DNA from 3 places in the Serratia sp. TSA_130.1 genome. Region 2 is predicted to be linked to each of the others. Evidence: predicted binding sites of a transcription regulator. Region 2 holds the regulator's gene; each other region holds the start of a gene.
The links. The regulator PurR, encoded in region 2, represses purine synthesis genes. The targets are predictions, from matches to a motif close to CANGCAAACGTTTGCNTG.

Region 1 (3,277 bases), on a different contig from region 2:
TTTTGCGCGGCGCGCTCGAAGCCGCGCTCACGGATCACCGCGTCCAGCGCTTGCAGCGTACGATAGTCTGGGCGTTTCATCGGAAAGATATCCCTTAAATTAGAATGATACCGGCACTATGCCACATTTTGCGTGCGGCGCAGGTGGAAAAATCACGCCCCCAGCTCGCCGCCAAGCGGGTAAAAATGCGGGCTGCGGTAAATAAGTGTGATCCTGCCGGCGTGAAAAACAGCGTTTTACCCTATAATACGCACACGTTTTCGTACAGAGGCAAGGGACATATTATGACGCAGGATGAACTGAAAAAAGCGGTGGGCTGGGCGGCGCTGGAATACGTGACGCCGGGCACCATCGTCGGGGTGGGCACCGGCTCTACCGCCGCCCACTTTATTGACGCGCTGGGCTCCATCAAGCACCAGATTGAAGGCGCGGTGTCCAGCTCAGACGCCTCAACCGCCAAGCTGAAAAGCCTCGGCATCCATGTGTTCGACAGCAACGAAGTGGACTCGCTCGATATCTACGTGGACGGCGCGGACGAAATCAACGGCCACATGCAGATGATCAAAGGCGGCGGCGCGGCGCTGACGCGCGAGAAGATCATCGCCGCCATCGCCAAGAAATTCATCTGCATCGTCGACGCCAGCAAGCAGGTGGACGTGCTGGGCAAATTCCCGCTGCCGGTGGAAGTGATCCCGATGGCCCGCTCCTATGTGGCGCGTGAGCTGGTGAAACTGGGCGGCCTGCCGGAGTATCGCCAGAACGTAGTGACCGACAACGGCAACGTGATCCTCGATGTGCATAACCTGAGCATCACCGACGCTATCGCGCTGGAGAACAAAATCAACAGCATCGCCGGCGTGGTGACCGTGGGGCTGTTCGCCAACCGCGGCGCGGACGTGGCGCTGGTCGGCACCCCGGAAGGCGTGAAAGTGGTCAAATAAGCCTCTGCGGCCTGTGGCCCGGCAGTGCCGGGCCGCATATTTCTTCGGTTAAAACATCTTTTCTGAAAAGCGGCAAATTTGGTGACTTATGTCACATTGTGAAAACTGACTCCCCAAAGCTTCTGCCGAAAACTTTCCCTATGGCATTTTCTGCCGTAAACCGCCATCAACGCTGCGCCTTGTCCTGCCGGGCAGGCAATCGTTTGTATTGCCGCCCGCGTTATTTTTGTTATGTTGGATGGGAGCTGTGTCGTCACAGCCGCTTCTGAAGTCTGAACATAGGGTCGGGTAAATGGCAAAAGTATCATTGGAGAAAGACAGGATTAAATTCCTGTTGGTGGAAGGGGTTCATCAGAGCACGGTCGATAATTTGCGTGCCGCCGGTTATACCAACATCGAATACCACAAGGGTGCGTTAGACACCGAATCGCTGAAGGCCTCCATCCGCGATGCGCACTTCGTCGGCATCCGATCGCGCACGCATCTGACCGAAGAGGTGTTCGCCGCCGCAGAAAAACTGGTGGCGGTGGGCTGCTTCTGCATCGGCACCAACCAGGTTGACCTGAAAGCGGCGACCAAACGCGGCATTCCGGTCTTCAACGCCCCGTTCTCCAATACCCGATCCGTGGCCGAAATGGTGCTGGGCGAGCTGCTGTTGATGCTGCGCGGCATTCCGGCCGCCAACGCCAAGGCGCACCGCGGCGTGTGGCACAAACTGGCCGTGGGCTCCTATGAAGCGCGCGGCAAAAAACTGGGCATCATCGGCTACGGCCATATCGGCACCCAGCTGGGCATTCTGGCCGAAGGGCTGGGCATGAAGGTGTTCTTCTACGATATCGAGAACAAGCTGCCGTTGGGCAACGCGCAACAGGTGCGTCATCTGTCCGATCTGCTCAATATGAGCGACGTGGTGACGCTGCACGTGCCGGAAACGCTGGCCACCAAGAACATGATGGGGGCGGAAGAGCTGGCGCTGATGAAACCGGGCGCCATTCTGATCAACGCCTCGCGCGGCACCGTGGTTGATATTCCCGCGCTGTGCGACGCGCTGGCCAGCAATCACCTGGCGGGCGCGGCGATCGACGTCTTCCCGGAAGAGCCGGCGACCAACAGCGATCCGTTCAACTCGCCGCTGTGTGAGTTCGACAACGTGCTGCTGACGCCGCACATCGGCGGTTCCACGCAGGAAGCGCAGGAGAACATCGGCGACGAAGTGGCCGGCAAGCTGGCGAAATACTCCGACAACGGATCGACTCTGTCCGCCGTCAACTTCCCGGAAGTGTCGCTGCCGGCGCATGGTCCGAACGCCAGCCGCCTGCTGCACATCCACGAAAACCGTCCGGGTGTGCTGACGCAGATTAACCAGATCTTCGCCGAAGAGGGGGTTAACATCGCCGCCCAGTATCTGCAAACCGGGCCGGAAATCGGCTACGTGGTGATCGACATCGAAGCGGAAATCGCACGCGCCGACGCCGCGCTGCAGCGCATGAAGGCCATCGACGGCACCATTCGCGCCCGTCTGCTGTTCTGATTCGGCGGCTCGCCGCAACGAAAAAGGCCGGAGCGATCCGGCCTTTTGCTATTTGGGCTCCCGCCACGCCCAGCTGCAGAGCGGGGTGAGGATTTCCGGCAGCGGGATATCCCAGTGCTCGGTCGGCAGGTGCTCCACCTGCTGGCAATCATGGGCCAGGCCGATGGGATAGGGGCCGCCGCTGCGCCAGTTTTGCAGGGTGCGATCGTAGAAACCGCCCCCCATGCCCAAACGCTGCCCGGTATGATCGAATGCCACCAACGGCGTCAGCACGACGTCAAGTTCGCCCAGCGGCAACACCTGGCGCACATCGAGGCGGGGCTCGAGAATATTGAAGCGATTGCGTACCAGCGGCGTTTCCGGCGCATAGCGCAGGAACAGCAGGTGACCCGGGCTGAACGGGTGCAGCACCGGCAGGTAAACCCGTTTGCCGAGCGTCCACAGACGCTCGATCAGCGGCCCGGTATCGAGTTCGCCGTCAAACGACAGGAAGACCGCGATGTTGTGCGCCGCTTGAATGCGCGCGTGTGCGGTGAGGCGTTCGGTTATCTTTTCTGCGGCAAAGCGTTGCTGCTCGGGCGTAAGCTCGCGCCGACGTTGGCGAATGAGTTGACGAATGGCTTGGCGCTGCTGCGCGAATTGGGATTGAAAAGACATCATATCAGGCTTGCTCAGTGTGGCGTTCAGCACACAAAACCGCTGAGAAGGGGAATCTCCGAGATGCCGTCGCAGGCTGTAACCCTTGAACCCATGGTTCAAGGTGAACGTGCCGTCGCAATCTTAAGGCTTCTCGGCGCACCGAGCG
Region 2 (3,277 bases):
TTAATTCCCTGCTCTGCGCGGTTGCGGCCTCGGTCGCAACCGCCTGTTCAAGCTATCGCCTATCGCACCTCCCCACGCGCATTTCTGGCTTTTCTTCCTGTTTTTTATGATGAAAATTGTTAAGATTGAATGACCACAATAAAAAACGGCCCATATGACTCTCGCCCCGGCGGGAAGCGAATGGCGCTGTAAAGGAGGAAGCAATGTCGTTTGAATTACCTGCATTACCGTATGAGAAAAACGCGCTCGAGCCGCACATCTCCGCCGAGACCCTGGAATACCACTACGGCAAGCACCACAACACCTACGTGGTTAACCTGAACAACCTGGTGAAAGGCAGCGAGTTCGAGGGCAAATCGCTCGAAGAGATCATCAAGACCTCTAACGGCGGCGTGTTCAACAACGCCGCGCAGGTGTGGAACCACACCTTCTACTGGCACTGCCTGTCACCACAGGGCGGCGGTGAACCGCAGGGCGAACTGGCGGCGGCGATCGTCAAATCCTTCGGCTCTTTCGCTGCGTTCAAAGAGCAGTTCACCGATGCCGCCGTGAAAAACTTCGGCGCCGGCTGGACCTGGCTGGTGAAAAAACCGGACGGCGCGCTGGCGATCGTCAACACCTCCAACGCGGCCACCCCGCTGACCGGTGAAGACAAACCGCTGCTGACCGTTGACGTGTGGGAACACGCGTATTACATCGATTACCGCAATGCGCGTCCAAAATACCTGGAAAACTTCTGGGCGTTGGTCAATTGGACCTTCGCAGCGGAAAACCTGGCGTAAGCGCAGGCCTTGCCTAAGTGATGAGGCGCAGCTTGGCTGCGCCTTTTTTAAAACTGGCGGGAAATCAGTTCAACGCGGCGACAAAGCTGAAAGCGATGATCATCGCCAATGCGCAAACGGTGGTGAACAGCGACATCTTCAGATCGGTATCCATGACAACTCCTTTAAAATGGGCTTTCCTAAGGATAAAAGGCGCACAATTAGTACGTCAAATCATTTTCCCACAGTTCGCCGATAAAATCTTGTTATCATTTCCCGGTTTATAATCTCGATTACCTCTTCCACTTTTGTTCAATATGCGACAAAATTCGCAGTTCACAACTGCGTACCGGCATTCATGCCCCTCCTGATTAAGCGCTGACGACTTCAACACTAAAAACTCAGTTTTCGCTTCTCTGGAGAAGGATCTACGTAGGCAAACGATTAACATCACACTTACATGCTGTAAACATGTGAGTTCAGGAGTCATTCCTTACATGGCAACGATTAAAGATGTGGCCAAACGCGCGGGCGTTTCCACCACCACCGTTTCGCACGTCATCAATAAGACTCGTTTCGTCGCCGAAGAGACCAAAGCGGCCGTGTGGGCCGCCATCAAAGAGCTGCACTACTCGCCGAGCGCCGTGGCGCGCAGCCTGAAAGTCAATCACACCAAGTCTATCGGTCTGCTGGCCACCTCGAGCGAAGCGCCCTACTTTGCCGAAGTGATCGAGGCGGTGGAAAACAGCTGCTACAGCAAAGGCTATACCCTGATCCTGTGCAACTCGCACAACAATCTGGACAAACAGCGCGCCTACCTGGCGATGCTGGCGCAAAAGCGCGTCGACGGCCTGCTGGTCATGTGTTCCGAATACCCGGATCAGCTGCTGGGCATGCTGGAAGACTACCGCAACATCCCGATGGTGGTAATGGACTGGGGCGCCGCGCGCGGCGACTTCACCGACACCATCATCGATAACGCGTTCGAGGGCGGCTATCTGGCCGGGCGTTACCTGATCGAGCGCGGCCACCGCGATATCGGTGCTATCCCTGGCCAACTGTCGCGCAACACCGGCGGCGGTCGGCATCAGGGCTTCATGAAGGCGCTGCAGGAAGCGCATATCGATATTCGCGAAGAGTGGATAGTCCAGGGTGACTTCGAGCCGGAGTCCGGTTACAAGGCGATGCATCAAATTCTGTCGCAGAAACAGCGACCGACCGCGGTATTCTGCGGCGGCGACATCATGGCGATGGGCGCCATCTGCGCCGCCGACGAACTGGGGCTGCGGGTGCCGCAAGATATTTCCGTGATCGGCTACGACAACGTGCGCAACGCCCGCTACTTCACCCCGGCGCTGACCACCATTCATCAGCCGAAAGAGCGTCTGGGCGAAATGGCCTTCACCATGCTGCTGGATCGCATCATCAGCAAGCGCGAAGAATCGCAGGTGATCGAAGTGCATCCGAAGCTGGTCGAACGCCGTTCGGTCGCCGACGGTCCGTTCATCGACTACCGCCGCTGATCGTCCTCCCTACCGGAAGCCGGCACGGCTTCCGGTGCCGCCTCACTCAGCCACTCCTGATTCAGCGTCTCGCCATCGCCCAAATACGCCAGCAGCCAGCTCATCGCCGGTGACGGTTTATCCTGTTGCCAGGTCAGGCAGCAGGGGCTGGCGGGAAACGGCTGCTGCAACTGCAACGCCTTCAGCTCACCGCGCTGCACCCGCGGAAGCGCCAGATGCGCCGGCATCATGCCGACGCACAATCCGGCGCACAAACAGTCGAGCGCCGAGGTCCAGTCCGGCACCACCAGCCGCCGCTGGTTATCCAGCGTCCAGGTGACGCGCTTGGGCAGATTGCGCGAGGTGTCTTCCAGACAAAGCGCAGGGTACGGCCTCAACCGATCGTCATTCAACGGCCCTGCCAGCTGCGCCAGCGGATGCTGTGGGCTGACTACGCACAGCCAGTTCATATCCCCCATGTCGCGGAAAGCGAAGCCGCCGCCGACCGGCACCGCGCGGGTGGCGCCGATCGCCATGTCCACCCTGCCGTCCACCAACGCATCCCACACGCCGTTAAACACCTCGGGTTGCAGCATCAACTCGACGTCGGGGAAATGGCGGTAGAAATCCAGCACCAGCTGGCGGCTGCGCTGCGGTTTGACGATGATGTCCACCGCGATATTCAGCTGACCGCGCCAGCCGTTGGCCACCTGTTGACAGTGGCGGCGGGTGTCGAGCATTTTTTTGATAACAGCTCGCGCATCCTTGATAAACAGCGCGCCGGCCGGCGTCAGTTCCACATCTCGGTGACGCCGCTCAAACAGCGGCACCGCCAGCCATTGCTCCAGCTGCCGCACGGTATAACTTACCGCCGACGGCACCCGGTGCAGCTCCTGCGCCGCCGCGCTGAAACTGCCGGTGCGCGCCACCGCATCAACGACCTCGAGAGAATATTCAGACCACATCGCTTTGCCTTCAATTTTTTTAACAGCACTTTGCAAATATTACCGTTTC
Region 3 (3,277 bases), on a different contig from region 2:
CTTGATGACGATGGCGTTGGCGATATCGATAAAGAACGCCCCCACCATCGGCACCACCAGAAATGCCAGGTGCGACGGGCCGAAGCGATCGGTGATCGCTTGCATGTTGGCGATCGCCGTCGGCGTGGCGCCCATGCCGAAGCCGCAGTGGCCGGCGGCCAGCACCGCCGCATCGTAGTTCTTGCCCATCACCCGGTAGGTGACGAAGATCGCGTACAGCGCCATCACCAGCGTCTGTACGGCCAGGATCGCCAGCATCGGCAGCGCCAGCGAAGCCAGCTCCCACAGGCGCAGGCTCATCAACGCCATCGCCAGGAACAGCGACAGGCTGACGTTGCCCAGCACCGATACCGCCCGCTCGAACACGGTATAGAAACCGGTGAAGGCCAGCGTGTTGCTGAGGATCACCCCGACGAACAGCACGCAAACGAAGTTAGGCAGTTCAAACACCGTACCGCTCAGCAGACCGGCAATCAGCTGCCCCAGGCTCAAACAAATGGCGATCATGGCGATGGTTTCAATCATCACCAGCGAGGTGATCAGGCGGCCGCTTTCCGGCTTCTCGAAGCCGCTCGGCTGCACGCTGTCTTCCGGTGTGCCTTCCGGCGTAGAGGAGTGTTTAACCAGATAGCGCGCCACCGGACCGCCGATCAGGCCGCCCAGCACCAGGCCGAAGGTGGCGCAGGCCATGGCGACTTCCGTCGCGTTTTCAAAGCCGTAGCGCTCGATGAACAGCTTGCTCCAGGCCGCCCCGGTGCCGTGGCCGCCCGACAGGGTGATCGACCCGGCGATCAGGCCCATCAACGGATCCAGCCCCAGCATTTTCGCCATGCCGATGCCGATGGCGTTCTGCACCAGCAGCAGCCCCAACACCACGAACAGGAATACCATCAGCGCTTTGCCGCCGGCGCGCAACCGCGCCAGGTTGGCGTTCAGGCCGATAGTGGCGAAGAAGGCCAGCATCAGCGGATCCTTCAACGACATGTCAAAGCTGATTTCCCAGTTGGCGAATTTTTTCAGGACTAACAGCAGGAGGGCCACCAGCAAACCGCCGGCGACGGGAGCGGGAATGGTATATTTTCGCAGCAGAGGAATACTTCTGACGCACTTGCCCCCAAGGAGCAAAACCAGCGTCGCCGCGACTAACGTGCCATAAGTATCAAGATGAAACATCCAGGTACTCCATGTAAGGGAAAAGATCCAAATAAAAATAATAAGTTATAGAAAACCACGTAGTTTTTAAACTTGATGAGTGCAGGATTAGAAGTAAAAAACGCTGAGATGACAAGAAAAAATGAATGAAAATGCGACATAAACGGGAAAGTCGGCAACATAATATTTAGGCGCAACCGTTTGCTTTTGCGGGGCGGCGCATTAAAATGCCTGCTTTGCCGTATCTGGAAACGCCACACCATGAGCATGTCATCCTCCGAGCTTGATGCCGCACGCCAAACCGCCTCTGAACCCCGCGCCAGCGAACTGATTTATCGCCTCGAAGACCGCCCGCCGCTGCCACAAACGCTGTTTGCCGCCGGCCAGCACCTGTTGGCGATGTTCGTTGCGGTGATCACTCCGGCGCTGCTGATCTGCCAGGCGCTGGGTCTGCCGGCGCAGGATACCCAACACATCATCAGCATGTCGCTGTTCGCTTCCGGTCTGGCTTCCATTCTGCAAATCAAAACCTGGGGGCCGGTGGGCTCCGGGCTGCTGTCGATTCAGGGCACCAGCTTCAACTTCGTTTCGCCATTGATCATGGGTGGCCTGGCGCTGAAAAACGGCGGCGCCGACGTGCCGACCATGATGGCCGCGCTGTTCGGCACCCTGATGGTCGCCTCCTGCACCGAAATTTTGTTGTCGCGCGTGCTGCATCTGGCGCGCCGCATCATCACCCCGCTGGTTTCCGGCATCGTGGTGATGATCATCGGCCTATCGCTGATTCAGGTCGGCCTGACCTCGATCGGCGGCGGCTATGCCGCGATGAACGACCACAGCTTCGGCTCGCCGAAAAACCTGCTGCTGGCCGGCGCGGTGCTGGCGGTCATCATCCTGCTGAACCGCCAGCGCAACCCTTACCTGCGCGTCGCTTCGCTGGTGATCGCCATGGCGGTCGGCTACCTGCTGGCCTGGGCGATGGACATGTTGCCCGCCGACGCTCCGGCGGCGCCGACGGCGGCGATTACCATTCCAACGCCGCTCTATTACGGCCTGGGCTTCGACTGGAACCTGTTGCTGCCGCTGATGCTGATCTTTATGGTCACCTCGCTGGAAACCATCGGCGACATCACCGCCACCTCTGACGTCTCCGAACAGCCGGTCAGCGGGCCGCTGTACATGAAGCGTCTGAAAGGGGGCGTACTGGCCAACGGCCTGAACTCGATGCTGTCGGCGGTGTTCAACACCTTCCCCAACTCCTGCTTCGGCCAGAACAACGGCGTGATCCAGCTGACCGGCGTCGCCAGCCGCTACGTCGGCTTCGTGGTGGCGCTGATGCTGATCGCGCTGGGGCTGTTCCCGGCGGTGGCCGGCTTCGTGCAGCACATCCCCGAGCCGGTACTGGGCGGCGCGACCATCGTGATGTTCGGCACCATCGCCGCCTCCGGCGTGCGCATCGTGTCGCGCGAGCGTCTGAACCGCCGCGCCATCATGATCATGGCGCTGTCGCTGGCCGTCGGCATGGGCGTCTCCCAGCAGCCGCTGATCCTGCAGTTCGCGCCGGACTGGCTGAAAACCCTGCTCTCTTCGGGCATCGCCGCCGGCGGCATTACCGCCATCGTGCTGAACCTGGTGTTCCCGCAGGAACACGAGAAAAAGTAACCCGCCCATTGGCGTTCAAACGGCCGCTTGCGGCCGTTTTTTATTGTCTATCAGACCATTGCCCTTGAGATGCCCGGCCAATTGCGGCATAAACAGGGTATCTTTTTTGACCGATGCGGATGTAGACGATGAAATTTATCGGAAAGCTGTTGCTGACGTTGCTGCTGCTGATCGTGCTGGCGGCGGTGGTGCTGTATCTGGTGGGGCAAACCCGCTGGGCGGCAGGCCGTCTGAGCGCTTGGATCAGCGATAACAGCGAATACCGCCTGTCGATAGGAAAAATCACCCACTCGTGGAATCAGCCGGGCCAGATCGGTCTGGAAGACGTGCAGCTGGCGCGCAGCGGCCAACCACAGGCGCTGGTCGCCAAACGCGTCGATCTCGGCCTCAGCCTGCGCCAAATCACCGAACCGCGCTATTTTTACAGCGTCACGCTGCGCGACGGCACGCTGAACGTGCAGCC

Region 1: serA (phosphoglycerate dehydrogenase) is a predicted target of PurR. The motif match lies at 1,134-1,151, and genes of this name have one in related genera.
Region 3: ACUTQY_RS23355 (nucleobase:cation symporter-2 family protein) is a predicted target of PurR. The motif match lies at 1,343-1,360, and genes of this name have one in related genera.

Annotation. Positions count from the first base shown of each region.
Region 1 covers NZ_JBQZFS010000001.1:1,215,383-1,218,659, forward strand. The annotation lists gene ACUTQY_RS05685 (LysR family transcriptional regulator ArgP) at 1-80, opposite strand, end outside; gene rpiA (ribose-5-phosphate isomerase RpiA) at 285-941, shown strand; gene serA (phosphoglycerate dehydrogenase) at 1,234-2,472, shown strand; gene ACUTQY_RS05700 (5-formyltetrahydrofolate cyclo-ligase) at 2,521-3,129, opposite strand; RNA gene ssrS (6S RNA) at 3,181-3,277, opposite strand, start outside.
Region 2 covers NZ_JBQZFS010000004.1:268,436-271,712, forward strand. The annotation lists gene ACUTQY_RS16895 (C40 family peptidase) at 1-4, shown strand, start outside; gene sodB (superoxide dismutase [Fe]) at 204-782, shown strand; gene cydH (cytochrome bd-I oxidase subunit CydH) at 847-936, opposite strand; gene purR (HTH-type transcriptional repressor PurR) at 1,259-2,284, shown strand; gene punR (DNA-binding transcriptional activator PunR) at 2,272-3,228, opposite strand.
Region 3 covers NZ_JBQZFS010000009.1:106,371-109,647, forward strand. The annotation lists gene gltS (sodium/glutamate symporter) at 1-1,173, opposite strand, end outside; gene ACUTQY_RS23355 (nucleobase:cation symporter-2 family protein) at 1,414-2,814, shown strand; gene ACUTQY_RS23360 (AsmA family protein) at 2,943-3,277, shown strand, end outside.